2 linked regions of the Pseudovibrio sp. M1P-2-3 genome follow. The protein of the gene in region 1 interacts with the protein of each later gene in a pairwise test. Links are inferred from orthologs where the notes say so. Each region holds a gene or a part of one and is shown on either strand. Other genes may lie near its edges. The genes, in order: P6574_RS10245 and P6574_RS19505.

Evidence for each region.
Region 2: the proteins of P6574_RS10245 (region 1) and P6574_RS19505 interact in binary tests that used the Escherichia coli proteins (3 or more experiments, as listed by UniProt). The link is inferred for Pseudovibrio sp. M1P-2-3 from one-to-one orthologs.

What each region holds. Positions count from the first base shown.
Region 1 is NZ_JARRCW010000001.1:2,346,494-2,362,343, forward strand. Bases 6,038-8,812 are described here. They hold P6574_RS10245 (cysteine desulfurase family protein), read right to left. Parts: upstream 8,129-8,812; coding sequence 6,947-8,128; downstream 6,038-6,946. Other genes in these bases: sufB (Fe-S cluster assembly protein SufB), read right to left, coding at 6,038-6,829; P6574_RS10250 (alpha/beta hydrolase), read left to right, coding at 8,431-8,812. In the rest of the region: P6574_RS10205 (GGDEF domain-containing protein), read left to right, coding at 1-357; tenA (thiaminase II), read right to left, coding at 468-1,127; P6574_RS10215 (HesB/IscA family protein), read right to left, coding at 1,147-1,518; P6574_RS10220 (SUF system Fe-S cluster assembly protein), read right to left, coding at 1,554-1,949; P6574_RS10225 (cysteine desulfurase), read right to left, coding at 1,958-3,208; Fe-S cluster assembly protein SufD, read right to left, coding at 3,214-4,524; Fe-S cluster assembly ATPase SufC, read right to left, coding at 4,540-5,292; more of sufB, read right to left, coding at 5,357-6,037; more of P6574_RS10250, read left to right, coding at 8,813-9,090; P6574_RS10255 (NADH:ubiquinone oxidoreductase subunit NDUFA12), read right to left, coding at 9,202-9,588; P6574_RS10260 (vitamin B12-dependent ribonucleotide reductase), read left to right, coding at 10,411-14,070; P6574_RS10265 (Dabb family protein), read left to right, coding at 14,410-14,697; P6574_RS10270 (HAD hydrolase-like protein), read right to left, coding at 14,892-15,524. UniProt on the Escherichia coli protein: Master enzyme that delivers sulfur to a number of partners involved in Fe-S cluster assembly, tRNA modification or cofactor biosynthesis. Catalyzes the removal of elemental sulfur from cysteine to produce alanine.
Region 2 is NZ_JARRCW010000001.1:4,415,027-4,430,810, forward strand. Bases 8,847-11,555 are described here. They hold P6574_RS19505 (sulfurtransferase TusA family protein), read right to left. Parts: upstream 10,470-11,555; coding sequence 10,224-10,469; downstream 8,847-10,223. Other genes in these bases: P6574_RS19490 (phosphatase PAP2 family protein), read left to right, coding at 8,847-9,470; P6574_RS19495 (low molecular weight protein-tyrosine-phosphatase), read right to left, coding at 9,467-9,922; P6574_RS19500 (hypothetical protein), read left to right, coding at 9,869-10,024; P6574_RS19510 (DUF924 family protein), read left to right, coding at 10,607-11,161. Outside these bases: P6574_RS19450 (DUF998 domain-containing protein), read right to left, coding at 778-1,383; P6574_RS19455 (NUDIX hydrolase), read right to left, coding at 1,534-1,998; ATP-dependent chaperone ClpB, read right to left, coding at 2,159-4,762; P6574_RS19465 (MOSC domain-containing protein), read left to right, coding at 4,979-5,740; P6574_RS19470 (AEC family transporter), read right to left, coding at 5,763-6,725; P6574_RS19475 (isochorismatase family protein), read right to left, coding at 6,766-7,341; P6574_RS19480 (PepSY domain-containing protein), read left to right, coding at 7,570-7,842; P6574_RS19485 (2-hydroxychromene-2-carboxylate isomerase), read right to left, coding at 7,849-8,472; more of P6574_RS19490, read left to right, coding at 8,685-8,846; P6574_RS19515 (P-II family nitrogen regulator), read left to right, coding at 12,052-12,402; P6574_RS19520 (ammonium transporter), read left to right, coding at 12,427-13,746; P6574_RS19525 (hypothetical protein), read left to right, coding at 13,990-14,247; P6574_RS19530 (cation diffusion facilitator family transporter), read right to left, coding at 14,843-15,730. UniProt on the Escherichia coli protein: Sulfur carrier protein involved in sulfur trafficking in the cell. Part of a sulfur-relay system required for 2-thiolation during synthesis of 2-thiouridine of the modified wobble base 5-methylaminomethyl-2-thiouridine (mnm(5)s(2)U) in tRNA.

The sequences.
Region 1 (15,850 bases):
CAGGTATTGAGATTGGTAGCCATGGCAACCAAACAAAACGTGACCCCTCAAGATATAGCTTGTAGATATGGTGGTGAGGAGTTCGGCGTCATCCTTCCCCTAACTTCATTGACAGTTGCACAGGAAATAGCCGAAAAAATCAGAAGGGCAGTTCTGTCTAAAGAACTGATTAAGCGCTCTACTGGTGAGAACTTGGGACGCATAACGCTTTCAGTTGGCGTCGCTTCATTTCGGAGCGGGGATACCAGTCAAAGTCTGATAGAACGGGCCGATGCTGCCCTTTATCAAGCGAAGGGCATGGGGCGTAACCTTGTAAAAACTGAACTTGATCTTCCAGATTTTGGTCAAGTAGCTTAGGTCGAAATTTGGAAGTTTCGTGGCATCTCAGGCCTGAAACTAACGCTTACTACCTACTTTAAAAATCACCCGCAGGTATTCGTGCCTCTCCTATTGACCGCAGTTGGGGCTTAACGCCCCAACCCCATATCCCAGAAATTAACTTCTAACTGAGTGGCCTTTTCAAAAATCTCTAAAACCCGCGAATACCTTTGCTCTGTCATATACTCAGAGGCTAGAAGGTCCAATTCCTGGATCGCCTCATTAGCAAGGTTTTGGTACTCCTCACCCGCGTATTCCAATATCCAATCGTTGAAAGGATTTTCGGCACCTGTTGCATTGGAACTTTGAAGTAAGCTCCGCCCTATCTCGGCATAGCCGATAACACAAGGCGCTAAAGCAACCTTCAAATCTAACAGGTCCCCCTTCATGCCGGAATGTAGTACGAATTGAGTATAAGCTGTTGTTGCTATCTCGGGTTTGGTGTTTACCAAATCTTGCTCATGAATGCCCCACTTCTCGCTGAAACGGACATGAAGCTGCATTTCAGTATCTAAAATGGACTGGACGCCTTTTAGGCCCCTTTTCATCTGATCAAGGGTATTGCTCTTATATATTGAAAGAGCATAGGCCCGCGAGAACTCAATCAAAAATAGATAGTCTTGGGCAAGATATCGCAAAAAAGCGTCCTTAGACAGAGAGCCATTCCCTACCCCCCGTGTGAACTCATGGTCAATATAGTTATTCCAAACAACAGGACAGTCCGCTTTTAAGCGTTCAAATAACGACACGATAGAACCTTTAATACGTTTAGGAGTTTGGTAACTCTGCTGGAGAAATCTCTACAGATTCACCACACCCACAGGCAGAAATTTCATTGGGATTCTTAAACGTGAACCCCGAGCGAAATTTGGTCGATTCAAATCCCATTTTTGTACCAAGAAGATAAAGGGCGGCCGAGGGTTCAATAAACACCTTCACCCCATTGTCTTCAACAATATCATCACCAGGCTGGGCCTGCTCCACCAAGTCCATGGTATACTCCATGCCAGCACAGCCGCCCTTTTTAATTCCAATTCGCAAGCCTTCAACTTTTTCGCTGCGACTAGCCATAATTTGTTGAATTTGAGCAGCCGCCTCATCATCAACCGATATAATTTTGAAATCAGCCAACCCAGCCATCTCAATCCCTCCAACTAATTCATACAACCATGCACCTAGAAGTAGTTTAGCGCTACTCTGGCTTCATCTGACATACGGCTAGGGTCCCACGGAGGATCGAAAACCATCGTTACATCTACATGACTTACTCCAGGGACCGCGCTCACGGCATTCTCGGTCCAAATTGGCATCTCGCCTGCAACCGGACAACCTGGAGCAGTTAGCGTCATATCGATCTTCACAGACCGGTCGTCTTCGATGTCAACTTTATAGATGAGGCCAAGTTCATAAATATCAACAGGTATCTCTGGATCAAAAACCGTTTTGAGGGCGGCAACAATATCTGATGTTAGCCGCTCCAGCTCCTCTGCAGGAATGGTGGAACTATTGCTGATCTCAGTCGACTGTAACGGCTCCTGAGTGAACTCACTGATAAGAGGTTGGTCAGTCATATGGGGTCCTATCCAAACATTCTCTGGGCCTTCCGGAGTGCATCAGCAAGCCGGTCTACCTCTTCAATACTATTATACAATCCAAAACTTGCACGGCAGGTACTCGTTGCTCCAAAACGCGATAGCAGTGGCTGAGCGCAATGCGTCCCCGCTCTTACGGCAACCCCCTCTCGGTCAATCACCATAGAAATATCATGGGCATGAATACCATCTATTTCAAATGCGAATATGGCACCTTTTTCCTTGGTTGTCCCAAGAACACGCAGAGAACCTATTTCGGCGAGTTTTTCACTCGCATAATCACGAAGTACCTCCTCATGCCGCGCAATATTGTTCCGCCCCAAACTCTCCATATAATCAAGGGCTGCACCCAAGCCAATGGCCTGAACTATGGGCGGAGTTCCCGCTTCAAAGCGGTGTGGGACATCAGCATAGGTTACGATGTCTTCTGTCACGCCCTTGATCATCTCTCCACCGCCATTAAAGGGACGAAGCTCTTCAAGGGCCTCTTTTTTTCCGTAGAGAACTCCAATGCCAGAGGGGCCATACACCTTGTGCCCAGTGAAAATATAATAATCACAGTCCAAATCCTGGACATCCACTGGCATATGAACAGCACCTTGCGAGCCATCCACAAGGACCCTAACCCCACGACTATGCGCCAACCGGCATATTTCTTTAATTGGGACGACAGTTCCCGTCACGTTTGACATTTGCGTTATTGCAACAAGACGGGTCTTGTCTGTCAGAAGCTTTTCAAACTCATCCAACAAGAATGTCCCATCATCTGCCACAGGTGACCAACGAAGAACAGCGCCGGAACGCTCACGGTGAAAATGCCAAGGTACGATATTCGAATGATGCTCCAGAATGGAGAGAACAATCTCATCCCCTTCACTCACAGAGCCAACCAACCCGTAAGAAACCAAGTTAATGGCCTCTGTAGAGGAACGGGTAAAGACAACCTGATCGATGCTTGGAGCATTCAAGAATGTTCGAACTTTTTCCCTAGCACTTTCAAAACGCTCAGTAGCTGCATTAGAAAGAAAGTGTAACCCTCTATGAACATTAGAGTATTCATGAGAGTAACTGTTAGTTATCGCATCAATAACCTGTTGGGGCTTTTGCGCTGATGCACCATTATCCAGATAAACCAGAGGCTTTCCATAGACTTCCCGCGAAAGAATTGGAAAGTCCCGACGGACTTTCTCCAAATCGTAGACTGGCATTACGGGATCAATCCTTTCGCGGATGTTCATAGAAATTATACCTCTTCTGTGCCGAGCCAGCTTCTGACTTCAGCTTCCAGAACCTCAATCACAGCCTCGTTGTCCAATTCCTCAATCACTTCAGCGAGGAAAGCGATAATGAGCAGGTGACGAGCCTGTTTCTCTGGTATACCTCGAGCACGCAAATAGAACAGAAGATCTTCATCAATATCTCCTGTGGTCGCACCATGAGCACACTGAACGTCATCAGCAAAGATTTCCAGTTCTGGTTTCACACTGACTTGCGCATCATCATTGAGAACCAAAGACTGGACCATCATCTGCCCATCAGTCTTTTGGGAATCAGGAGCGACAATAATCTTCCCCTGAAAGACTGAATGAGATTGATCATCGACAACAGACTTATAGAATTCGCGGCTGTCACATGAAGGGACTGCATGGTCAACAAGCAATGTCACATCAGCATGTTGCTTTTGGTTAAGCATGGATATACCGCGGCATCCAATCGTTGAGCCCTCACCTGCACATTTTATCCAAATCTGGTTACGTGATAAGGATGATCCTGTTGTTATGGTAAAGTGAGAGAAATCCGAGTCAGCTCCCACAGTCGCCGCAAAACTAGAGATATGCTGAGCGTCGGCTGCCTCTTTTTGCAGCTTCACCCAAAGCACCTTTGCTTTGTCACCCACAAAAACCTTACTCAAGGTATTAACTTGATAGGATGCCTCCGATGCCCCAACAAAACTCTCGATAATTGTTGCGTTTGCACCGTTACCCACTTGCAGGTCATGACGAGGGTAAGAACATGTCTCACCTTCGCTAGACACATGCAAAATCTGCAACGGCTTGGACAGTGTAACATTTTCCGCAACGCTAATGGAAATACCATCCTGCGCAAATGCAGAATTCAGTAAAACGGCAGCATCGTCAACCAGCCCGTCATCATTCAGGACATCTTCTTCGCCGGCTTCAAGAGAGGCTTTTAAACTGCGTACAGTCAGACCTGCCTCAAGCTCTCCCAAATCAGAAAGACCTACTACCAAAAGTCCATTTTGTATAACGACTTTATAGCTGTCTATTGCAAGAGCTTGTTCAAGGTCGCTTTTATCCGCCCCGCTGGCTCCAGCAGCCATGGCAAACGCGTTGCGCATCTTGCCGCGCAAATCCGTGTAGTGCCACTCTTCAATGCGGCGGTGCGGTAGCCCTTTTTCCTCAAAGACGGCAAAGGCTTTTTCTCTTCTGGCAAGAACAGCGGTGTTACCCGCCAAACTCACTTTGGTTGCAGCAAACTGCTCGGTCAAGCCAGTTTCTGCTGGGGTTTTCGTCACCCGTGCTTCAGCAGTCATAGTTGTCCCTCGCGTTTAAGCAGCGTTCTCACCGACATAGTCGGCATAACCATTTTTCTCAAGCTCAAGAGCCAGTTCTTTCCCACCCGTCTTTACAATTTTACCCTTGGAAAGAACATGCACCACATCTGGTACAATATGGTCCAGCAAGCGCTGATAGTGGGTTATGACAATCATGCTACGCTCCGGTGAACGTAGTTTGTTGACACCTTCTGACACGATACGCAACGCATCAATATCAAGACCACTGTCAGTTTCATCGAGAACACAAAGTGTTGGCTCCAAGAGAGACATCTGAAGAATTTCTGCGCGCTTCTTCTCACCACCGGAAAAACCGACATTAAGAGGGCGGCGCAACATTTCAGGAGTAACATTCAAGTCCGCAGACTTTTCACGCACAAGCTTCATGAAATCCGGAGTGGAGACTTCATCCTCTCCACGAGCTTTTCGTTGCGCATTCAAAGCAGTTTTCAAGAACGTCATTGTAGCAACGCCGGGAATTTCAATTGGATACTGGAACGCAAGGAACATACCGGCAGCTGCCCGCTCATCCGCGCTCAATTCCAGCATATCCTCACCATTATACGTGATCGAACCCTCAGTAATCTCATAGTCGTCCTTACCTGAAAGAACATAGGACAATGTAGACTTTCCAGAACCGTTAGGGCCCATAATTGCATGAATTTCACCGGGCTTAACAACAAGGTCCACGCCCCGCAAAATTTCATTGCCGTCCACCTGAGCATGCAGATTCTTAATTTCCAACATAGAGTTAATCTCGTCTCTTTTAATTTGTTATGTAGATTGACTAGCGCTTGACCTTGAAAGGCCCTTACCCGACGCTGCCTTCCAAACTAATTCCAATCAGCTTTTGCGCCTCCACAGCAAATTCCATTGGCAGCTGTTGAATAACATCGCGCACGAAACCATTGACAATGAGCGCTACAGCTTCCTCATCACTCAATCCGCGTGCCTGACAATAGAACATCTGATCATCGGAAATTTTCGAGGTTGTTGCCTCATGCTCGAAAACCGCAGTAGAGTTTTTGCTCTCTATATATGGAACTGTGTGCGCACCGCACTTGTCGCCAATGAGCAAAGAGTCACACTGGGTAAAGTTTCGAGCGTTGGACGCTCTTTTATGAGCAGAAACCTGACCACGGTAGGTATTCTGAGAAACCCCTGCAGAAATCCCCTTTGAGATAATACGGCTAGATGTGTTTTTGCCTAGGTGGATCATTTTTGTGCCACTGTCGACTTGCTGATGACCATTAGAAATAGCGATAGAGTAAAACTCACCAACAGAATTGTCGCCACGTAATATACAGCTTGGATACTTCCAAGTAACCGCAGATCCGGTTTCCACCTGCGTCCAAGCAATTTTGGAGTTGGCTCCTCGGCAGTCTCCGCGCTTGGTCACAAAGTTGAAAATACCGCCTTTTCCATCAGCATCTCCTGGAAACCAGTTCTGAACGGTTGAATACTTGATCTCAGCACCTTCCAGAGCGACCAATTCAACAACAGCAGCATGTAGCTGATTTTCATCCCTTTGAGGAGCTGTACACCCTTCCAGATAGGAGACGTATGACCCCTCATCCGCGATAATCAATGTCCGTTCAAACTGCCCGGTCTTTTGTTCATTGATGCGGAAGTAGGTTGACAGCTCCATTGGGCAGCGTACGCCTTTTGGAATGTATACAAACGAGCCATCGGAGAAAACGGCGGAGTTCATCGTCGCATAGAAGTTATCGGAGACAGGAACCACGGAACCCAGATACTTCTTCACCAGTTCTGGATGCTCACGAATTGCCTCTGAAATCGGACAAAAGATAACTCCCGCTTTTGCCAGCTCTTCCTTAAAAGTAGTCGCAACAGACACACTGTCAAATACAGCATCAACTGCGATCCGGTTTTCTGGAGCAACGCCTGCGAGAATTTCCTGCTCTGAAAGAGGAATACCCAGCTTTTTATAGGTATCAAGAATTTGAGGGTCTACTTCGTCCAAGCTCTTTGGACCCTGCGCAGTTTTTGGCGCAGCATAATAGTGCAGTTCCTCGAAGTCGATTTTCTCATAGTTCACCCGAGCCCAGGAAGGCTCCTCCATCGTCCGCCAACGACGATAGGCATCCAGTCGCCACTCAAGCATCCACTCCGGCTCATTTTTCTTTTCAGAAATAAAGCGGATGATATCCTCATTCAGGCCCTTTGGTGCGAGTTCGGATTCGATATCTGTAACAAACCCGTATTTATACTGATCAACATCAATCGCCTTGACTTGATCAATGGTCTCTTGCACTGCAACCATTTTAAACTCCGTTCGGGGCTAGTCCCTGCGAAAAAACTCTCGCAAACTTTTTCTTTTTCCTTTACTACCCAATTAGTTAAGGTAGCATACTAAACCATCACTGGAAGTACGAAGAGCTTAAATAGCTCTAGATCGGAGGGGCTTTGCCGGACCCATTCGCTCATAGATCCGAGCCCACACTTCCAAAAACCTATCAATATCCTCACATGAGGAATTCCATCCATAACTCACCCGAATTGCACCGCGAGCCAAATCCCCACCAACTCCCATCGCCTCTAGAACGTGAGACACACCAACTTTACCTGACGAGCATGCCGAGCCGGACGAAACAGCAACTCCAGCCAAATCAAAGGCGATCAAAGCAGTTTCGGCCACAATTTTAGGGCAGGCAAAACACGTGGTATTAGCCAACCTCGAACTCTGCTCACCAAAAACCACTGCATCAGGGCTAATACGTTTGAGACCTCTTTCAAGTTGGGTTTGGAAACCGATAACCTCTTGACTATCTAGTTCTCTTAATGCCGCATTGGCCGCAGCTGCAAAACCTGCAATTCCGGATTTATTTTCTGTACCGGCCCGCCGCCAACTCTCCTGCCCACCACCATTAAGAAGGGGCGCGGGGCGTAACGAGCCACTAGAAAGAACCAGCGCGCCAACACCTTGTGGACCACCAATTTTATGGGAAGAAATGGAAAAGCTGTTACATCCGACCAACCCCAGATCAACAAAACTCTTCCCAGCAACCTGAACCCCATCCACATGGAGCAGATGCCCTGCATCTTCAACGATCACGCTAATTTGCTGAAGCGGTTGAAGTACGCCGGTCTCGCTGTTGGCAGCCATAACTGAGACGAGAGCAGTCTCTCCATCTGGCACCTCTTGCAGAATCCCTCGCAACTCGTCTAAATCAACAACCCCATCCTTCGATACAGGTAGCTGACTGGTTTTTTCCACCGGAAATCTACCACCCGATAGAACTGAAGGATGCTCCACGGAGCTCACAAACAGCCGACTAACTTCGAATGGATTCCCTTCCCGATACCAAGTGGGTGAAAGGGCCATAACATTGGCTTCCGTTCCACCGCTGGTAAAGATAACATTCTGAGGGTTTGCGGAGACCAGTTCTGCAACTGCAATTCTTGCCTCTTCTACCGTACGCCGCGCTTTACGGCCATACTGGTGAATGGACGAGGCATTCCCTACTTCACTAAGAGACTCAACAACCACCTCAAGAGCTTCCGGGCGAATTGGCGCTCCAGCGTTATAGTCAAGGTATGTTATCATCGGTTCTTTATTCATTCTTAGCACAAAGCTCAGGATTTACTTTATCCCAGAAAACTGATCAATGCCTTAGGAAACCTTAGCAATTTCCAAATGACTCATGATAAAGCTCAATTAGAATTCGATTACGCTTCCATTTTGACACTATGTTTGTATATATCGTGAGATAACATAGGCACCAAAAGGCTGCACATTCGAATAATTCTAAACTGGTGTATTAAACTTGTAGGTAATAGTCAAGTTTTAATTACTATTGATAGCAAAGCCATTTTAGAAATTGGAAAGATACACACAGAAACAACAAGGGATTTTCCACGTCTATGCCAGAGGTGATTTTTAACGGTCCAGCCGGTCGTTTGGAGGGCCGATTCCATCCCGCAAAAAAACGCAACGCGCCAATCGCACTAATCCTCCATCTGCACCCGCAGTTTGGCGGAACTATGAACAACCAAATCGTCTATAAGATGTATTATATGTTCGCTCAACGTGGTTTTGCAGTTTTACGTTTTAACTTCAGAGGCGTAGGAAGAAGCCAAGGCCAATTCGACCATGGACAGGGGGAACTTTCCGATGCTGCGGCAGCGCTGGATTGGGTTCAAACCATTCATCCCGACGCACGCGCATGCTGGATCAGCGGCGTGTCATTTGGCGCATGGATTGGTATGCAACTGCTGATGAGAAGACCTGAAGTAGAGGGATTCCTTTCAGTAGCGCCACCAGCAAACCTGCATGACTTCTCGTTCCTTGCACCCTGCCCTTCCTCCGGCCTGATTATTCACGGAGATCAGGATAAGGTTGTTCCGCAAAAAGACGTTCAAGCGCTGGTCGATAAACTAAAAACCCAAAAAGGGATCACCATTGATCATCAAATAATCCCTGGTGCGAATCACTTTTTCGAGAACCATATCGACACCTTGATGGGTAATTGCGCTGAATACCTTGACCGCCGCCTTGGCCTCATTCCAGAACATGAGAGTTAATACAAGCAAGCCACACAGGATTGAACGCGTGTAAATTCTCGATCCGACTTGCTTAAATAGAATAAAAAAAGACCCGGTGACTAGCCGGGTCTTTTTACATAAACAATTGCATCAGTTCCCTGGGGTCCAAGCCTCATAGTCCCCGGTAACTTCTGGGCGCTTGTCCGCCCCTAGGATCGAACCCTTCGGTCTATATGCGCCGGATGTTCCAGTCATATTAGGCTGGTGCTTTCCTTCCCACTCTTTTGGGCTATACTCTTCTTCAGTAGGAGGAGTGTCGGTCCTATGGTGCATCCACCCGTGCCAACCCGGTGGTATCATGGAAGCCTCTGCCAAGCCGCTGTACTTTACCCAGCGCCGATTGCCATCCCGTTCTTTGTAATAAGTGTTTCCATTCTCATCAGTCCCCACAAGCACACCTTTCCTCCATGTAAAAAAGCGTGTTCCCATGGTCTCTTCATGCCACCAAGAAAACAACTGGAGAATAAACCTCTTCATTACCGCAGGTCCTTTTTTTATTTCTAAGTCCAATTTCATACGAATTTTGGCGAATATGGCGACTGTTTATCTCCGTGTCCAGTGGACTTTGGAAATGCAACCGGAATATATGGGCGTAAATACAGATATCGAGATTATAGCCTTATCATCTTCAAATAATTCCATGTACTCAACTTTACCCCTTTATTCCCTAAAGAATGAATTACGAGACACACCTCAAGATTCTGCCCCTCCCAATTACACCAATCAAACTAGTTAAAATCCTAGTCTGCTTACCCACACATTTGTTTCCACTCAGATGCGGTCTTCAGAAAAAATATTTTGATAAAAAGTACTAGACAGAAATTCCCTTTAAAAGGGCTTGGTTCCTATGGGCATTCTTTTATCAACCCCTACTTTATCCACTCCATACAACCTACAATAAACACAATATTTTGTGCCATTTTCCATATCAAAGCCCTATATGGAGGATTTTACGCGCTTGACCCTTCTCACCGATTCAATCAAATTCCAATGAGTAATCTGATGCGCTATCAAAAAGGCTACTGCTAGGCGATCTCTAAATCTCTCATTGTTTATAGAACCTTTGAACCAGTTCAAAGGCTGTAATATTGCGTGTCAATTTTTTCTATATATGGCGTTTGATTTTTCATCACGCACTATATGTGGTATAAAAGATAGGGTTTCAGATTCTTTTTAAGAATTGAATTGCAATTAGTTTTGTATCTTTTTCACTATTTCAGCCGTGCGGTGAGCGGCTTCGAGTGAAACTCTATAGGTTCCAAAACCACTGCAATCTTTGGCCAATGCTAGGGGGCATTTATGAAAGTTGAACGGCGCTATACGAAAGAAGGGCAAAGCCCTTATGCCGGGATCGAATTCCGTGACGCTACAAGCGAAATACGAAACCCGGACGGGTCAATTGTTTTTCGTCTCGATAACATTAAAGTTCCGACACAATTTTCTCAGGTTGCCTCTGACATTCTTGCGCAAAAATATTTCCGTAAAGCTGGAATTCCCACCAAGCTAAAAGCAATAGAGGAAAACAACGTACCAAGCTGGCTTTGGCGCAAAGTTGCAGACACAAAATCTCTTAGCAAGCTAAAGACTTCCGATAGATATGGCTCAGAGACCGATTCGCGTCAGGTTTTTGATCGTTTGGCAGGTACCTGGACATACTGGGGATGGAAGGGTGGATACTTTACCGGCGAAAAAGATGCTCTCGCCTTTTTCGATGAATTGCGTTTCATGCTCGCTACCCAAAAGGTCGCCCCCAACTCACCACAGTGGTTTAATACAGGCCTACATTGGGCCTATGGTATTGATGGTCCAAGCCAAGGGCATTTCTACGTAGACTTTGAGAGCGGCGAACTGGTGCGCTCCAACTCAGCCTATGAGCACCCTCAACCCCATGCGTGTTTCATTCAGTCGGTAGATGATGACTTGGTGAACGAGAATGGCATTATGGATCTGTGGGTTAGAGAAGCTCGCCTCTTCAAATATGGATCAGGCACAGGCTCCAACTTCTCCCGTTTGCGATCTCATGGTGAAAAACTCGCTGGCGGCGGCAAATCTTCCGGCCTCATGAGTTTTCTCAAAATTGGAGATCGAGCTGCTGGAGCTATCAAGTCTGGCGGAACCACACGGCGTGCAGCAAAAATGGTGGTCGTTGATGTTGATCATCCCGACATTGAAGAATACATCGGCTGGAAAGTCAAAGAAGAGCAAAAGGTTGCTGCTCTCGTAACAGGATCCAAAGTATGTCAAAAACACCTTCAATCAGTAATGAAATCTTGCATCAACTGCGAAGGTAGTGGAGATGATTGCTTTGACCCAAAGAAGAACCCTGTCCTAAAGCGGGAAATGCGCGCAGCCAAGCAGGCTCTAATTCCAGAAAATTATATTCAACGGGTCATTCAATTTGCGCGGCAGGGCTATAAGACAATTGAATTTCCAACCTATGATACAGATTGGGATTCAGAGGCCTATCTGACCGTTGCCGGGCAGAATTCAAATAACTCCGTTCGCGTTACTGATGGTTTTCTGAACGCAGTCTTCCAAGACACTGACTGGGATTTGACTGCCCGAACGACCGGGGAGACAATAAAAACAGTCAAAGCAGCAGACATATGGGAACAAATTGGATACGCCGCTTGGGCATCAGCAGACCCAGGCCTTCAATACCATACCACGATTAATGAGTGGCACACGTGTCCGAATGCAGGCGAGATTCGGGCATCAAACCCTTGTTCTGAATATATGTTCCTTGACGACACGGCTTGTAATCTTGCGTCACTGAACCTAATCCAGTTCCGGAATGAGAACGGCAGCTTTAACTACGATAATTTTGAACACGGCGTTCGGCTTTGGACCATGGTTTTGGAAATCTCCGTATTGATGGCACAGTTTCCTTCAAAAGAGATTGCCCAACTCTCATACGAATATCGAACTCTGGGCTTAGGCTATGCAAATATCGGCGGCCTACTTATGACAGCCGGCATTCCTTACGATAGTGATAAAGGGCGTTCGCTTTGCGGAGCAATTACCGCGATCATGACAGGCGTATCTTACGCAACTTCCGCCGAAATGGCTGGAGAGCTAGGGCCTTTCCCGGGCTATAAAGCCAATGCCGATCATATGCTACGAGTAATTCGCAACCATCGGCGGGCCGCTCATGGCATAAGCGAAGAATGTGAAGGACTATCCACCCCTCCAGTCTCTTTAGATCACAAATCCTGTCCAGAGCCTATTTTGATAGACCGAGCCAAAGAAGCTTGGGATACCGCATTAAAGCTGGGACAAAAACATGGTTATCGCAACGCCCAAACAAGTGTCATCGCTCCAACTGGTACGATTGGCCTTGTCATGGATTGCGATACCACGGGTATCGAGCCTGACTTTGCATTGGTAAAGTTTAAGAAGCTTGCAGGCGGTGGCTACTTTAAAATTATAAACAGAGCTGTTCCCGAAGCCCTTAGAGCGCTTGGTTACGGAGAAGCTAAAATTGCTGAAATCGAAGCTTATGCTGTAGGGCACGGCTCCCTATCGCAAGCACCCGCAATCAACCCAACATCTTTGCGAGCAAAGGGGTTCGATGATAAAGCTCTAGAAAAAATTGCCTCGGCCCTTGGTTCGGCTTTTGATGTAAAATTCATATTCAACCGTTGGACACTCGGTGACGAGCTTCTTACCCAGTCTCTAGGAGTAAGCGCAGATCAGCTTGAAAATTCCGAGTTTGACTTACTAGCTCACCTTGGTTTTACAAAATCCGAAATTGAAGCAGCAAATACGCATGTTTGTGGAGCAATGACCCTTGAAGGTGCCCCTCACCTTTCTAAGGAACATTATGCGGTATTTGATTGCGCTAACCCTTGCGGGCGCACAGGTACGAGATATTTGTCCGTTGAGAGTCATATAAGAATGATGGCAGCCGCTCAGCCATTTATTTCTGGCGCCATATCAAAAACCATTAATATGGCAAGTGGCGCGACTGTTGAGGATTGTAAAGACGCATATATGTTGTCATGGAAGTTGGGTTTGAAAGCTAACGCCCTTTACCGCGACGGCTCAAAACTCTCTCAGCCACTGAACGCACAACTTCTGGAGGACGAAGACGCTGAAGACGCAGTTGAAGCAATCACCGCAAAACCACAGGCTGCACAGGCGGAAGTTCTGGCCGAGCGTATTGTTGAGCGGATTATTGAACGCTCTGTACGTACGCGTGAAAAGCTGCCCAACAGGCGTAAAGGGTACACCCAAAAAGCCTCAGTTGGCGGACACAAGGTCTATTTAACGACCGGTGAGTATGAAGACGGACGCATCGGTGAAATCTTCATTGACATGCATAAGGAAGGTGCAGCGTTCCGGTCGTTAATGAATAACTTTGCAATAGCTATCTCTTTGGGGCTTCAATATGGAGTTCCCTTGGATGAGTACGTTGATGCTTTTACATTTACCCGTTTTGAGCCTGCTGGTATGGTCATGGGTAATGATGCAATTAAAAATGCCACTTCCATTCTTGATTATATTTTCAGAGAGTTAGCAGTTTCCTACCTTGGCCGAAATGACCTTGCCCATGTTCCTCCGGAAAGTCTTGTAACATCCACATCGGTTTCGCGTTTCAATGAAGGCAAACAAGATGCGGAAGCGCAACCTGCAGTAGTGTCTCACGGGCTTGTAAGGGGACAGACCGAACAGTTTCGCCTAATTAAAGGAAACGAAGACGGTGGAAGCTTTGCAGCCCACGTAACATCAACTTCAACTGTCATTTCGCAGACTCTCAGCAAAAACTCTGATAGCTCTAGAGACAGCGGTAAAGTCGAAATGGTGAAAGCGGAAACTTCCAAGGCCACGCAAGTAGCCCAAGCCCGTATGAAAGGCTACGAAGGTGAAAGCTGCTCCGACTGTGGTAACTTCACAATGGTCCGCAACGGGACTTGCTTGAAATGCGACACTTGCGGCAGTACGAGCGGTTGTAGCTAATTGCGCATAGTAGTGCCATTTGGCTTTATCTACATATTTTCAAAGAGTGAGGCCTGTAGCAATACAGGCTTCATTTTCAATTAAACACATGAGAGAAGCCGAATATTCACAATTCAAGACTTTACTTTATCCATTTGTATTTAAAGATATATTTAAAATGCAATTCATCAAGAACTCAGCTGACCGATGTCAGAAAATAGCCTGCATATAACTAATACCCTACTCAAAGACCTTATACCGCACACGTTGCCTTCATATAGACTGTTTGCTAATTCGAAACTAAAAGATTACCCCCTTAACTAAACCACTCAAAGCGTCCAAAGAGAGACATAGTTTGTAATGATCCGCCATATAGTTTTGTTTAATGCCAAAAATCCAAAGGATAGAGAAAAAGTTTATGAGGGACTAAACTTATTGAAGCAAAATCCTTTTTGTATGCATTTGGAAGTTGGTCGAAATATAAAAACAGACAGTATCTCTGAGAACTGGGTTGATTTTGTAGTTTACGGTGAATTTGAAAATGAGGAACAGCTAAGTGCCTTTAAGGCTCATGATATTTATCATAAATCCATTGAAGTCGTACGCCCTTTGAGAGACAGACGATTGGCAGCGGACTTTCTATCTTAAGCTCCTTGGGAGTGTGCTCGAAAAACTCGTTAGCTGTATGATTATATACCTAGCTGATACGAAAACACACTTCCTAATTTTTATTGAAATTGTCCTTCTTTAGAAGGCCCAAGTACGGACGCAACTCCCTCTACTGAATATCTATTGCCCCTTCTAAAGCTCCTCAAAAACAGTGATCGAATAGAAACACCCCATTATCTCGAGTGACTTCCACTTTGAAACAAAGTCAGAATTTCTTCAGGCCTTTCAACCGCAGCAGTCGGGTTCATATCCTTTAGTGAGCTAAAGGTTCCATTGCCCCAAGACACTGCAATACTCTTTATTCCAACTTTACGCGCAGCTTCGATATCCCGTATCTCATCTCCAATGGAAAAGGTGGATGAGTGTGATGCCTTACATTTTCTAATAGCCTTTTTAAACTTAGGCGCCTTCCCAAAGATCGACACACCGGCGGAATAATAATCAATCAGGCTAGCAACCTGACCACCCAGCACATACCTCATATTTTTTTCCGAGTTGGAACTCACAACTGCTATGGAGACATCTAATTCCCTAAGATCCTTCAAAACATCATATACCCAGTCGTAGGCTTGAAACATATCAACGTCTCTAGTTGCCATTTTTCTGACTTCACGAACAAGTATAGGGAGCTTCCAACCGGAAATTTTCAGGTATGAGATGACAAAGCGTGGATTTCTCCCCTTCAACATCTTGTACTCTTCAAAGGAAATTACGCGCGTTTTATATTTGCGGGCGATATTGTTGTAGACATCATAGAACCACTCACCACTAGTGGCGAGGGTGCCATCAAAATCAAAAATAGCCAATTTTCGTGAATACACACTAAACCTTATTCAAAGTGCAGAGGAACTACTTCAAAAGCATACTCGATACAAAACACCTTTATCCTACATCCAGCAAGCTCCTAAAACTCCTATTCTTTATGGGGGTAGAACAACCGATCCTACTCAGCCAACTGCATCAGACATGAATTGTCAGGTTCCACTCCTCAAAAAGGCAACCAAATTACTAGAAACAAGAAAAACAACAACAAGAATACGTGCAGTCTATTAAAATGCTTTGCCTTGAGGGTAGAAAGCTGAACTTTTTTCGGTTAGAAACGCGTGAAAACGTAATTCAAAGGCATCAAGGG
Region 2 (15,784 bases), 2.1 Mb from region 1 along the record:
GCCGGAAATTCTTTTCACGTCCATTCACCTGAATGGAAGGGACTACAAATTCTACCGGTTCCGGACGCCTGAGGACGGGTATACGGATTTTTATGACGAAGAAGGAAAAAGCGCAAAGCAGTTCCTATTGCGCAAGCCCATTGCTGCAGGCCGGTTTAACAGTGGCTTTGGAATGCGCCGCCACCCTGTCTATAAAACCCGCCGTATGCATAGTGGTGTCGATTGGTCTGCCCCCCGCGGGACGCCTATTCTGGCAGCGGGCGATGGTTTGGTTCAAAGAGCACGCTGGACTGGCGGGTATGGCCGGCGCGTGGAAATCGCCCATAAGAACGGCTATGTGAGCACGTATAACCATATGAGCGCCATCAACTCTATTGTGAAAGAAGGCGAGCCAATTCGTCAAGGTCAGGTAATCGGCTATGTGGGCACATCCGGGCTCTCAACCGGCAACCACCTGCATTACGAAGTAAAAGTGAACGGGCGGTTTGTGAACCCCATGAAGATCAAGATGCCCAAGGGTCGCTCGCTTGAAGGAAATACCCTCGCCGCCTTTCAAAGAGAACGGGACCGCATCAACAAGCTGATGGATCAGGGCTACTCCGGCAATCTGGTTGCATCTCTAAGCAAATAAGCCCGGGCCTTATTTAGAGTACGTCGCGTTCATTCGCATTTGCGCTTCGCACGCTAGTTTTTATATTCTAAGCGAGTTCTTGGCGCTTGATTGAATTAAGTCAAATGACAGTCTCTCTAATAGTGGTCACGCTGGTCGTAGAAACATCAGCGTGGCATCGCCCGCCCCTCTTGCTGGCGCCTGCTTAATATAAGCCCCATAAACCAAAGATATATGCCAGTTTCCAAAGCCCTTTGCGTGAGGCCCGCAAGAGCGTTATCAGGGGACAGGTTCAAGAGCATAACCACCAGCACTAAGCTGAGCAGTCCCCAATAAGGTCTTTCACTCCGTGTCCAGGATAAGAAACTCAGGCCGACAATTGCGCAAAGATAGCTAAGGAAACCGGCGCTCATGTGAATGAGCTGCGTTCTTGTGGGATCATCCGGTTTACATTCAAAATCGCAGGGGAAGAACGCCGCAACAATGAGGAGAAGCGGATAGCCTGCGAAAATGACCAGTCCAAGGCGCTCCTGCGTTGTACGCATGAGATAGACAAAGCACAGAACGAGGCTGGGTAGAAGAAGAAGCTCCACCACAGCAAAGCCCCACAGGTTGACCTCTTGACCAAACGGCGCACCATTTGCTCCCAAAACACTCATAAACTGAGAGGTATGGCTGTAATTTGGGTAGAACGCCCCACCCAAGAAAACAGTGGTGAAGAGCCAAATGTAACTGAGTGCTGCAAATAAAACTGCCAGATCAGATTTTTTCATAACCCTGCCCCCGCAAGAAATGACACCCGCTGGTTTAATTCTGCGAACTTTCTAGAGCGTATCGCGAAAAGTGGACTCCGGTTTTCGGATTGAGATACGCACAAAAACAACAACTATAGCGGTGAAGTGTTTCAATGAAACATCTCACCGCTATAGTTCTTTTATAAGAAGGTGCTTGCTAGGTTTTCTTTGCACAAAGTCCTCCTCTATCGCACGAAGCACCCGCCTCTGACCGCCGAAGGGAACCAGTTCGATTGCATCTTCAAAACTGGACCAACGATAGGCGCTGTGTTCGTGATTGAGCGATACTGTGTCATTGGCATTTACAAAAGCCACAAAAACACACGTCATCGTAATTGCGTCCCGAGCAGGCTCATAAAACTGCTCACAAACATCAGCCCGATAAAGTGAAAGAGGCTTTAAGCCCGTTTCTTCACCCAATTCGCGCAGGGCTGCTTGCCAGGCGGTTTCGCCCTCTTTGATTTTACCTGCAACTTGGCACCACTCACCAGCCAGTCCCTGCGTACGTTTCAAAAGCAGAACTTCAGGTCTGGTTTCTCTGTTTCTTATGGAAAAAACGGAGCTGATAAACACGTTAACCGGAATGCTTTTCATAAAACTCTCATCGCAAATATTTGTCTCTTTCCATTCAACCTAGGAGACTTTGTTGGCGCCTACAAACAAAATAGGGTGTGCGAGCCTCCAGCTCCCGATGAAAAAACTCATCGTTGCTGGCACTCTGCACACCCTCTCGCGCTTTACAGCCGCCCTTTCATCAAGCTGCCGTTTGTTTTTCCTCGTGCTGCTGCGCATTAAACAGCAATCTGTCCGTTCCAGCCGCCACGCTCACGGTTTGCCCGTCCAGCAGCTTGCCGGAAAGGAGCATTTCGGCCATGGGGTCTTGCACCTGTTTCTGGATCACCCGCTTCAGGGGGCGGGCGCCGTAGGCAGGGTCATAGCCTTTGTCCGCAAGCCAGTTGAGCGCGGCATCCTCCAGATCCAGAGTGATGTGCCGTTCATCCAGCAATTTTTGCAGGCGTTTGAGCTGGATTTTGACGATGTCAGTCATCTGGTTCCTTTTAAGCCTATGGAACAGAATGATCTCATCCAGCCGGTTGAGGAACTCGGGTCTGAAATGCGCCTTCACCGCCTCCATCACAGGTCCACGTACGGCGTCTGCATCCTCTCCTTCGCCTTGTGCGACAAGGAATTCCGAGCCGATATTCGACGTCAGAATAATGAGTGTATTGCGGAAGTCCACGGTGCGGCCCTGCCCGTCGGTCAAGCGGCCATCATCGAGTACCTGAAGCAGTACGTTGAACACATCGCTATGGGCTTTTTCGATTTCATCAAACAGCACCACCTGATAGGGGCGACGACGGACAGCTTCGGTTAGAACACCGCCTTCTTCATAGCCCACATACCCGGGGGGCGCACCGATCAGGCGAGCCACACTGTGCTTTTCCATGAACTCGGACATATCAATGCGAACCATGGCACTATCATCATCAAACAGATAGGAGGCCAGCGCTTTGGTCAGCTCTGTTTTTCCCACCCCTGTTGGGCCAAGGAACATAAAGGAACCTATTGGCCGGTGGGGATCTTGCAACCCGGCGCGGGCACGGCGAACTGCAGTAGAGACTGCTCCAACCGCCTCGGCCTGACCAACAACCCGTTTGGCAAGCTCATCTTCCATACGCAGAAGCTTTTCGCGTTCGCCCTCCAGCATCTTATCAACGGGAATACCGGTCCAGCGGGACACAACATGGGCAATGCTGTCACTACCGACAGTTTCCTTGACCATTGCCTCAGCAGATTCGTTCTTATCTGCTTCTGCCAGCTCTTTTTCCAGTTTCGGGATCACGCCATAAGCCAGCTCACCAGCTTTTGCCAGATCACCTGTGCGCTGCGCTTTTTCCAGATTAATGCGGGCTTCGTCCAACTGTTCTTTCAGCTTTTGCTCGCTGTTCAGTTTGTCTTTTTCCATCTGCCAGCGCTGGGTGACGGCAGCTGACTCATCTTCCAGATCCGTCAGCTCTTTTTCCAGCTTGGACAGGCGGTCTTTGGTCGCCTCATCATTTTCTGTTTTCAGCGCTTCGCGTTCGATCTTCAGCTGAATGATCCGCCGGTCCAGCTCGTCCAGCTCTTCTGGCTTGGAATCGACTTGCATGCGCAAGCGGCTGGCAGCCTCGTCCACCAGATCAATCGCTTTATCGGGCAGAAACCGGTCCGTGATATAGCGGTTGGAAAGCGTGGCTGCGGACACAATCGCGCTATCAGAAATGCGAACGCCGTGATGCAGCTCATACTTTTCCTTGATACCGCGCAGGATGGAGATGGTATCTTCCACCGTTGGCTCGCTCACAAACACCGGCTGGAAACGACGGGCCAAGGCGGCGTCTTTCTCAACGTGCTTGCGGTATTCATCCAGCGTCGTTGCACCAACGCAATGCAGTTCGCCGCGCGCCAAAGCGGGCTTCAACAGGTTGGACGCATCCATGGCACCATCTGTTTTACCCGCGCCAACCAGCGTGTGCATTTCATCAATAAATAAGACAACCCCGCCGTTAGAGGCCTGCACTTCTGAAAGGACACCTTTCAAACGCTCTTCAAATTCACCGCGATACTTTGCGCCAGCGATAAGCGCGCCCATATCAAGGGCGAGAAGCTGTTTTTCCTTCAAGGATTCAGGGACATCCCCGTTCACAATGCGAAGGGCCAAGCCTTCCGCAATGGCGGTTTTACCAACGCCGGGCTCACCAATCAGAACTGGATTGTTTTTGGTACGGCGGGACAAAACCTGAATGGTACGGCGGATTTCATCATCACGGCCAATCACAGGGTCCAGCTTGCCGTCTTTCGCGTCCTGTGTCAGGTCGCGGGCGAACTTTTTCAAGGCGTCATACTGGCTTTCAGCGGAAGCTGTATCCGCCGTACGCCCTTGGCGCAGCTCATTAATGGCATCATTCAACGCGTTCGGCGTCACCTTGCCTTGCGCAAGGGCCTTGCCCGCATTGCTGTCTTTGTCCATAGCAAGAGCGAGCAGCAGCCGCTCCACGGTGACGAAGGAATCCCCTGCCTTTTCAGCGATTTTTGCGGCTTGCTCGAACAGCTTGGCAGTTGCCGGCGCAAGGTAGAGCTGGCCGTTACCGCCGCTCACTTTGGGCATTGCTGCCAGATCTGTTTCCAGTTTCAGCCGCACATCCTGAACCTGCCCGCCCGCACGCTGGATCAGACCAGAGGCCATGCCTTCCTTGTCATCCAGAAGGATTTTCAGAATATGTTCAGGGGTGAATTGCTGGTGACCCTGCCCCAAGGCATAGGTCTGCGCTGACTGAATAAAGCCACGAGCTCTTTCAGAGTACTTTTCAAAATCCATAATGTCTCTCCTCTCTGCCAGCCCACCCGAAGCGTAGGTGACACGCGGAAAATTAAGGGCCTCATTTAGGGAGCACCCGAAGCAGGAAACTCTTCCTGCACCCTTGATATAGGTCTTCAAAATGGAGTGAAAAGGGGCTAGCTTCAAGAATCCTCTGGGAGAAACTACGAAAACTGGTTTCGTAAATTTTAATGGAATGAAGGATTAAAGCTGCAAATGCAGATTGCAAAGATTAAAGAACTCGCCACCCATCCCATAAAAGGCCTTAGTCCTCACCGACTAGAACAGGTCACAGTTGAAGTTGGTGGCACCTTTCCTCTGGATCGGGCATACGCAATCGAAAACGGACCCACAGGATTCGATCCAGCCAATCCGCAGCACATTGCCAAAACAAAGTTCATTGTTCTTGCCCGCTTCGCAAACCTTGCCGGTTTGCACTGCCGCTTTGACCTGAAAACGCATGAGATCAGAATTTTTCAGGAGTGCGAAGAAGTTTGCCATGCAAACCTGCAAACTCCCGTGGGCCGACACGCTGTGGAAACTTTCTTCAATATTGAAATGGCAGCCGTTCTCTCAGGTCCTGCAAAGGTTCTACAATGTGACGGGCATTCTTTCTCCGACCTTCGCGAAAAACGCATCCATGTGGTCAACCTTGAAACCGTGAAGCAGCTCAGCAAAGAAACAGGCATTCATCTGGACCCATCCCGCTTTCGCGGCAATATCCTCATAGAAGATATTCCGCCGTTCTCCGAGTTGGAATGGGCAGAAAAGTCCATCACATCAGGAGATGTAAAATTCCGTTTCCACAAGCCAACCAAGCGCTGCGCCGCTGTTGATGTGAACCCGGAAACCGCCGAGCGCGACACCAAGCTTCCCTCTCACCTTTTCAAAACCCACGGCCATATGAGCGTGGGCGTCTATCTGGAAGTTATGCAAGGCGGAACCATGTCCTGCGGCGATGATCTTGTGATTGCCTGATCAAGTTGGGGAGCGAAAAGCCTCAGTACCCCATTACATCCAAAAGGTAGAGCCAGCCACTAGCAGACACGACGCTTGCAAATGTTGTCAATGTAATCGCATTTGCAGACATTGCGTGTCCCGTTCCAAACTGGCTGGCCATCAAGTAGGCGTTCACGCCCGTCGGGCAAGCTGCAGCAATGGTTGCCACACTCACCCAAAGGGGCGGCAACACAAAAACCTGAGAGACAAGCAAAAAGACCAGCAGTGGCATGATGATGATTTTCAAAAGACTGAGCACCGAGCCTATGGCAAGCGTGCCACGAATCCCATAGTCCAGAAGCGTCATACCAACCGCAAACAAGGCCACAGGACTTGCAGACTTCGCTAGAGACACAAGCGCAGTCTCAACGAGGGCAGGCATAGCCAAGCCACTAAAATTCCAAAGTAATCCTGCAATAATACCAATGATGATCGGGTTCTTCAAAAGGCTTAGGAAAGCACCTTTGAAGGCCTGCCCCAATGGCGGAGGAGCCCCATAGCCATCCATAACGACGGCTCTTTCCATCAAGATCGTTGAAAGGAAAACAACAATAGGCAAGTGCAGGGCAATAATAAGCGAGAGCGGCACCAAACCATCTTCCCCGTACAGAGACGTGATCAACGCAATACCCACAAGCCCAGTATTTCCATAGCTCGCTGTAATACCGCCGATGACAGCAGCCCTCGCCTCCCTTTTGAAAAGATATCGAACGATAATAGCACCAAGCAGATAAACACTCAGCAACCCGCCAAAATATGCCCCCCATAGAGGGGCTGGAAACACAGCTCCAAGGTTTGCTTGGGAAAGGGTTCTAAAAATGAGTAGCGGAACAAGAATGGAAACGCAGAAGTTTCCTAGCGTATCCCCCATACCTTCCTTTAGAATTTTTGAATAGGCTGTAACAAAACCCAGCGCGATTATAAGAAAAATCGGTGCAACCAAGTGCACCACTGCATCAATCATAAACTAATATTCCGCTGGGCGAAGACCCGAGTAGGCTGTTTCAGATAAAGTGTTCAAGGATGGCCGCCGATGGAGCGACCATAGCGTATTCCCCCTCAAGAATAGCGACTGTCAAATCATGAACTGTCCTCGCATCCCACGTCTGCCCGCTTTTATTTGTCACCGGCACTGCGGTCGTCGCATCCGAGGGTAAGATAATGTTGTAGCCCAGCGCTTTTCCCGCCCGAACAGTTGCATCCATACTGTTATGAATAACAACACCAGTCAAAACCATCTGCTTTGCTCCCATAGTTTTGAGAGTACTGTGCAGGTCCGTTTCGATAAAGGCGCTGTTCTGTTGTTTTATGATAATGACTTCACCTTTGACCGGCTTAACTTCCTTTTTAATGGCGTTCCAAGGACCGTAGGTGTGATAGGTAGATGTGGGCGTAGCTTCATCATGCTTGATGTGTATGACAGGCCATCCCTTCTCCCGCCAAAGCCCCAAAAAACGCTGAATATTCTCTATATAGTCCGGATTGCTTTTTCCATCCCAGACGGGTTGGTCAATCGCGTCTTGGACATCAAGCACCACAAGAGGCACTGGATTGCGGTCAACATCTACACTGTCTAACAATTTTCCGGCTTTCCCTCACTAGGACTAACAGTAGTAGGCAATTCTCCCCATCCACACAATACAGATCTGACCCAACATAAAAATTTAACCAAAACCCAATCTACTTCAACAACTTAAACCTAATCATGGTTGTATACCTTTCCGCAATGAACTGCTTTTAGCTCTGTCAAACTCTGAGAATAAGCTGAATAGGAATGCATCTTACTATTCGAACAGGAGGTAAAACATATGAGAATTCACGGAAAGCTAACAGCACTAGCGCTTTCACTGGGAATATTGGTTGGAATATGCAGCCCAAGCCTTGCAAAAATCATTGTTGGGACAAAGCTTGGAACTTCCATTTCCCAGATAGCGGATGCATTGGAAGCTCAAGGGTATACGGTTGATGAAATTCATGTGGATGTGAACTCAATCAGCGCCGAAGCTATTAAGGACAATAACGCACTGGTGATCAAGGTGGACAAGGCCTCCGGAAAAGTAATCCAAATAACCTTTAACTAGCGCCCCCTAAACCAACAGGGCAAATGCACTCTCTATGGCGTCATCCATTCTGTCATGCCCCCAGTAAAGCTCTCCCTCTGCAGTTACAAAAGTGGGAGCCCCGAAAACTCCTTGCGCCTCGGCTTCCACTACCGCCGCCCGCAATCCGGTTTTCACTTCATTACTTTCACAGTTTCGCAAAACCTGCTCTGAAGGTGCCCCAATCTCGTTTAAAATCCCCGCAAGCAGATCTAGATTCGCGATATCTTCCCCAAGGCCAAACTGTGCGTGAAAGACCGCTTTGGAGAACGTCTCCCCCCACGCCTTGTCCTGCCCGAAGTAAGCAATGCGGGCCGCCACTAAGCTGTTTTGAGGAAAATTGCTCGGCTTGACGAATGGAAGGCCCAAGGCTTCACAGCAGCGCTCCATATCCCGCCACATATAACGCCCCTTTACTGGATCAAGATTAAAGGGAGAATCCTCCCAGCCCTTCTTTTTAAAAATAGGCCCAAGGAGGAAGGGACGCCAGACAACCTTCACACCGCGCGCCTGCGCCAGTGGCGCAAGTGTCATCGCGCTCAGGTAACTATAGGGAGAGGCAAACTCATACCAGAAACTCACTATTGGCATCGACCGTTTTTCTTTTATCATCACTCCCCCCCGTTTTCCTTCCCATACTGTCAGCGGTGTTAGTATAGACAGTATTGCGAACCCACCCAGCCCTGTAAAATTCTTGAGTCTGGCCTTGCTAGCGTATCGGCAAAAACAGGCACAGACCAGCAAAGAGCGTTTGGCGTAAAATACGATATTCATCGGCAGGTGTTTGAGTGAAAAAGAAACAGACGATCCCGACCAGTTCTTGGATGGCTTCCCTATTTATTGCAACAGGGCTTTATCTGCTTATCACTACCAGTTTTTTCCTTAGCTTCCCCGAGGTAGATCTCTCCATGTCCCAGTTGTTTTATGGGGGCAACAGCAGTTTTCCTGCACGAGAGTCTGCCCTCTTGAATACCCTGCGAAAAATAGGCGTACTCCTCGTCACACTGGTGCTTCTCACCTCCCTTTCTATTCTGCTGCTTAAGCTCATTTTCCCCCACAGTAAGCCTTTGGTGGACTTACGTGCACCTTTGTTTTTGCTGGGAACCTGCTTTGCGGGCCCACTTCTCTTCGTAAATTGGGGACTGAAGGATTATTGGGGGCGCCCGCGTCCATTTCAAACGGAGGTCTTCGGTGGCTCCGCGCCTTTTGCCAGTATCTGGCCACCAACCAATATCTGCCCTGAGAACTGCTCGTTTGTCTCGGGAGAGGCATCTTCAGCCTTTTGGCTATTCGGGCTTGTCTTTATCACCCCCAAACACTGGCGAATGCCGCTGGGCATTGGCATCGGAGTCCTTTGCCTTGTGCTCTCTGTCAATCGCATTGCATTTGGTCGCCACTTCCTCTCGGACATTTTGCTGGCGTGGGGCCTGAATATGATCTTTTTGCTGGTCGGTTACGCTATAGTGTACAAGCTTAAAGCAAACTGGAATACACCACAGGCTTTAGATAATCTCTTTAGCCGGTTAGGTGTGAAGCTCCACTACATCATTCCAAAGGCCATAAAATCTGCAGGCAAACGGCTTCGGGTGCTATCCAATAAGTATCGTTAGTTCGCCTGTACTTCGCCAGAGTTGATCCTCACCAGCAGGCTCAAGGTGCCTTTATCGATCAAGGAGAAAACCTTTTCAAACCCATCCGCCCCTCCAAAGTAAGGGTCTGGCACATCTCGTTTATCTGGTGCATCCAACAGGAGCTGGAGGTTTGCCTTGCAAGGTTCTGGAGCGTTTTTTTTAATCACGTCCAAGTTGGCTTGATCCATGGCAACAATCCAGTCAAACCTGTCAAAATCGGAGGCATGTAACTGGCGTGATCGCAGTGATGAAATATCAATTCCATGGCGCCAAGCAGATTCAACACTCCGCTCGTCAGGTTGCTCACCCAAGTGCCATTGGGACGTTGCTGCAGAATCTATCTGAAATTTATTCTGGAGTCCCGCAGATTGGACATGATGTCGAAACAAACCTTCCGCGAGCGGGCTTCTGCAGATATTTCCCAGACACACAAAAAGAACACTCAGTTGCTTTTCACCCACGAATATCTTCCTTCTGCCAACTCTCTTCCTAAAAAACCGAAGGTCTTCCAGATCACCCTATCAATACAATAAAGGAAACAACAAAGCAGACAAAGGCCTTTTGCACCTAGGGAGAAAGGACGGTTTCAATAAGAAATCCAAGCATCGGGTATCTTCCCAGCACATTTATGCAGCATTAACGAACATACCTACCAGTCCTCCTCCAAAGTCCGGTCCCCCCACAGCACTGTGGGGTCTAACTTTTCTTCATATTTTTGTGTTTCACCCGCTGTTATTCTCCAGCGGTCACCCCACGCTTAATCACAAAATACCTGACGTCCCCATCTTTCAAGAGCGATACCAGTGTATGGCCATCCTCGTTACACATATGAGGAATATCGATGGCAGACATTGGGTCAGTTGCCGCAACTTTAAGCACCTCTCCCGTGTGCATTCTTGCAAGCGCTTTTCGAGCCTTCATCACTGGCAAAGGGCAATTGAGGCCCAGAACATCCAAGACTACGATTTCTTTTTCCAACAGCTATTCCAATTTTTCCTGCAAACTATGCTAACAGATTTGCTAAAGGTGAAGCCAACACCCTTTTAGCCACAAGCGACACAGCCAGTAGCTAACTTTTTTTTTAGATTGAGTAAATAGTTGATCCGGAGTCCTTAATGAGTTCAATTTCCAATTCCCTTCCCCTTGATATTTTGGATTTCTGGTGGCAAGCAGGCCCGGAAAGCTGGTTCAAAGGTGGATCCGACTTTGACAGTCAAATCCAACAAAAATTTTCCAAAGCTGTTGAAGCAGCCTGTGAAGGTGAGCTGGATCACTGGACACAGTCACCGCACAGCACACTAGCCCTCCTTCTACTGCTGGACCAGTTCACCCGTAATATCTACCGTGGCTCCGCCCGTGCTTTTTCAGGGGACGAAAAGGCTCTGGTCATCGCCGAGAAGTCCCTACAAAAAGGAGACTTCCGCGCATTCAATCAAGAACAACGGGCCTTCTTCTTTCTCCCCTTCGAGCATTCCGAAAAAATGGAACATCAGGACCTTGCCGTTGATCTATTTCGCAAATATTGCAACGAACAGAACTACTTGTATGCACTCGTCCATATGGACGTGATCCGCAGATTTAACCGCTTCCCACATCGCAACGAAGCACTGGAACGAGTTTCTACCCCTGAAGAGGTAACTTTTTTGGAAGAAGGTGGCTTCCGAGCCTAAAGCCCGTTCCGAAGGCTGATTTTCATTTTTGGAAATATACGTAGAAACTATATCAAGGCCGTGAGATGCCTTCCTTCAATATTTCACGGCCTCAGAGTCTGTTCAAGAATAGAAATATCGAGCAGTTCTTCAAACCATTAGTTTATCATTGCACCGCTCATGAAAGGTTCTGTGGTTTCCGCATATCGTTCCATTTTGTCTCATTCATTGAGAATGGCTACTTTGTTTTTTCAAGCAACACCATATTCGCCAATAGCAAGCAAATAAAACTGGTTACCTTATAAATTAAAGCTATGTAGCAATACTCAAACCAGCTCAGCCTAAGGCAGAACAACAACAATTTTTGAAAAAAATTCCTATAATTTAAGTATTTCAAAATAATTGATATCTGATCACCTCTCAAAATACATAGCAAACTTGGCTGATAATCCTAAAATCTTTGGAGTTAATGCACTTACGATTTCTGATGATTTTATGTGTGCTAGAGGATCTACTGGCTCACAGGACGCAAATGCATCGCCCCCATGGCATCCAGATAAAACTGTGCTGGTATATTACCACCCCAAATCGCCTTATTTTTAGGCATAGTATTTTTTATTATTCGCCTATATTTTAACCAATAGTTTCATTAACTTCGAAAGCAACCACTCAAAATTTCACGTCATCTTTGCTTGATCACCACCTATAGTTATTTGAAATATATAACTTTTATCTACTCTCCCTCCCCCCTCCAATTCCTTCCTCCTTAACTTGGCACGTTACTTGAAAGGAAGGTTGTGACGTGCCGGTCCTTCACCTCGCTGTCCCGATCTAAATGGGCTCATGAGGTTAAGTGGGGCTTAGATAAAATTCATGTCCGGGGCGACTTCGACATGAACGAAACACAGCATATGGGGTGGAGCATGAAAATTATTATGGCAATCATCAAGCCGTTCAAGCTTGATGACGTGCGCGATGCGCTCACAAGCATCGGGGTACAGGGGCTGACAGTAACCGAAGTCAAAGGGTACGGACGTCAAAAAGGCCACACAGAAATCTATCGTGGTACCGAATACGCGGTCAGTTTCCTTCCAAAGTTAAAAGTAGAAATTGCCGTTACTTCAGACCTTGCCGACAAAGCAGTCGAAGTTATCGCAAGCGCAGCAAAAACCGGCCAGATCGGGGATGGTAAGATTTTTGTTTACGACATTGAGCAAGTGGTTCGCATTCGCACGGGTGAAGCGGGTGTAGAGGCCATCTAGGGTCGGAAAATCGGGGTAAATATTATGAAAATTTCAAAAACACTTGCGGGTGTCGCCGCACTTGGGTTGGCGCTAGGTTCCACACCGGCACTGGCTCAAGATACAGCTCCGGTCTCTCCGGAAGTACAATACATATTCAATACACTACTGTTTCTGATTGGCGGTTTTCTGGTTATGTGGATGGCTGCTGGTTTTGCCATGCTTGAAGCCGGCCTTGTGCGTACCAAAAACGTCTCCATGCAGTGTTTGAAGAATATTTCGCTTTATTCCATTGCAGGTTTAATGTTCTGGATCACCGGTTACAACCTCATGTATACGGGTGTTGATGGCGGTTTTATCGGTTCGTTCGGCCCTTACTCATTTGACCCAGTGGGCGGCGATGCGCTTGATACCGGCTATTCCACAGCATCCGACTGGTTCTTCCAGATGGTGTTTGTCGCAACGGCCGCTTCCATTGTTTCCGGCACGCTTGCCGAGCGTATTAAACTTTGGCCTTTCCTGCTGTTTACTATTGTTCTTACTGGTTTCATCTACCCAATCGCCGGTTCATGGCAGTGGGGTGCAGGCTGGTTGTCTGAGATGGGCTTTTCTGACTTTGCCGGTTCCACTCTGGTGCACTCCGTAGGTGGCTGGGCAGCTCTTGCCGGTGCGCTTGTTCTTGGTGCACGCTCAGGAAAATACAACGCCAACGGCTCTGTCACGCCAATGCCGGGCTCTTCCATGCCTTTGGCAACACTGGGAACGTTTATCCTATGGCTTGGCTGGTTCGGCTTTAACGGCGCTTCCCAGTTGGCAATGGGCACAATCAGCGATGCGACAGATATCTCCCGCATCTTCGCCAACACCAACATGGCAGCCGCTGCCGGTGTTGTCGTAACGGTTATTCTCACACAGGTCCTTTATAAAAAAGTTGATGTCACAATGGCTCTCAACGGCGCACTTGCCGGTCTAGTGGCGATTACTGCTGAACCACTCGCGCCAAGTGTACTTCAAGCTGTCATTATTGGCGGTATTGGTGGTGCCATCGTTGTCTTTGCTGTTCCAATGCTGGACAAGCTGAAAATTGATGATGTTGTTGGTGCGATCCCGGTTCACCTTCTTGCTGGTATCTGGGGCACATTGATTGTTCCCCTTTCCAACACAGACGCATCATTTGGTGTGCAGGCAATCGGTATTGCTGCCTATGGCGTATTCACTTTCGGCGTCTCTGCAGTTCTTTGGTTCCTTCTCAAAACTCTCGTGGGTATCCGCGTCAGCGAAGAGGAAGAGGCTATGGGCTTGGACAAAGTGGAAATTGGTGTCGAAGCCTATCCGGAATTCGGCCAAGGCTCCCAGCGCCTATAGGAAACGCACAAGCAACATTGTATGCTGATACAAGCTTCAAGGCCCGGTGTTCACATCGGGCCTTTTTCCATCCATCACGGCCTATTGATACAATTTGTAGGCTCTAGAGCTAAAAGAGTTAACCAAAAAAGAATAGTCTCTCTAGAGCACTGGTGATCGTCTATCTTCTTTAACACCCCATCAACACAATGGACCTCACCAGACAAATAACCTTCTGAAATGAAGACAAAGGGAGGGAACATCGTGAAACTATCTTTTCTTCTATTGGCAACGGCAGTCATTATCATTTTTGGTTTTGGTGATATAGTCTCGGCTCAAGACCTGCCTAAGGATCAGGCAAGTGATTTATGCAGCCAACCTGAGCATGCAAATACACTTTCCTGCCGCGAGCACGTGATACGGCTGGAACCCGCTTGGCATATCACAACCATTGTTGCAGCTATCGTCGTGATCGTGGGTGCAATCTATGGCGCAATACGGTGGCGTATGACCTCGAAGTAAAGTTCTATTGGGACTGATGCAAACGTCAGCCCGCCGCTTTATTTGACAGGTGCAACTCTAATCAGCCTTAAAGTCCCAGAGTAACGGTGAGGCTCCACTGTTAAAACGAGAGCCTCTCCTATCATTTGGAATCGCTCAGAGTATCATTCGATATAATAACAACATTATCTAACAAGTAATTTACTAATATAAATTCAACTTTATAAGTTTAATAAAATATATTTTGTGGTAATTTCGCTCATTAAATGGATATTTAACGTAATTATAGCAAAAATAAAACTATGATTTAGCAATCTCCATGAGATTAATACTATTATTAGCACTTTCAATATTTATTATTCTAAGTGTTAGTGACATAGCATGTGCGCAAGATCTAAGTATCGTTGATGAAGGGAATAACGGTGGAGTTTGCATTCCCGGTTTTTGTGACGGGGATACTCCTGCAGATGCGCCATTCTACCAATCGCAGCAGGTATTGGAGGCCTCGTTGTTCTTACTGGTAGCCTCTATCTGGCAATACGTCGGCGGATCAGCAACAAATAGAACTCTCCCGCAGCCCATTCAGTGGCTACGGGGCTTTCTTAAACAGCTAACATCAAACCACCACAATTCCTTTATGCTTGGCATGATGTTCTGGCTCAACGTGAATAGTCACGCGGGCACCTGGCATATCCTTTGCGATGCCTTCTTCAATTCGATCACAGATTTCGTGGGCATCTTGCACCGAAAGCTGGCTTGGAACAACCAGATGGAAGTCCACAAACGTCACATGGCCTGCATGGCGGGTGCGTAAATCATGGGCTTCAATGGCCCCTTCCCCATACTTGGAAATAAGTTTACGCAGAGCGTCCTGCTCTCCTTCCGGTGCAGCTTCATCCATCAAACCGCCAATGGATTCGCGAACCAGCTTCCAGCCGGACCACAGAATATTCACGGCTACCAGAACAGCAAGTGCCGGGTCAAAGTGCACCCAACCGGTGGCAAAGACCAGAGCCACCCCTACAAACACTCCGATTGAAGTGTAAACATCTGTCATGATGTGCTTGCTATCAGCCACCAATGCCGGAGAGCGGTGCTTTCGGCCAATGCGTCCAAGAGCGATGGCCCAGCTGGCATTAATTACCGTCGCAATGCCGTTGAGCGCCAGCCCTTCGGGGGAAGCTTCCAGATGTGGCGGATTGAGAAATCCCAGATAGGCTTCACGAAGGATAAAGATAGCCGCCAGAACAATAAGCACACCTTCCAGCACAGCAGCGAAATACTCTGCCTTGTAGTGACCGTAGGGGTGGTTATGATCCGCAGGCTTATGGGACATATAAAGGGCGGCAGCGGCAGCAATGGCACTGGCGATATTCAAGGTGGATTCCAGCGCATCAGACAGGAATGCGATCGACCCTGTCATCACAAATGCTGTGTACTTTATCCCAAAAATCAGCAGTCCAACTATTATACTGCCGATAGCAAAACGCATGCTCTCGTTCATGTTCTATTGCCCGCTAGACTACGGCGCCCTTGCCCCGGATTTTTAATTGGCGAT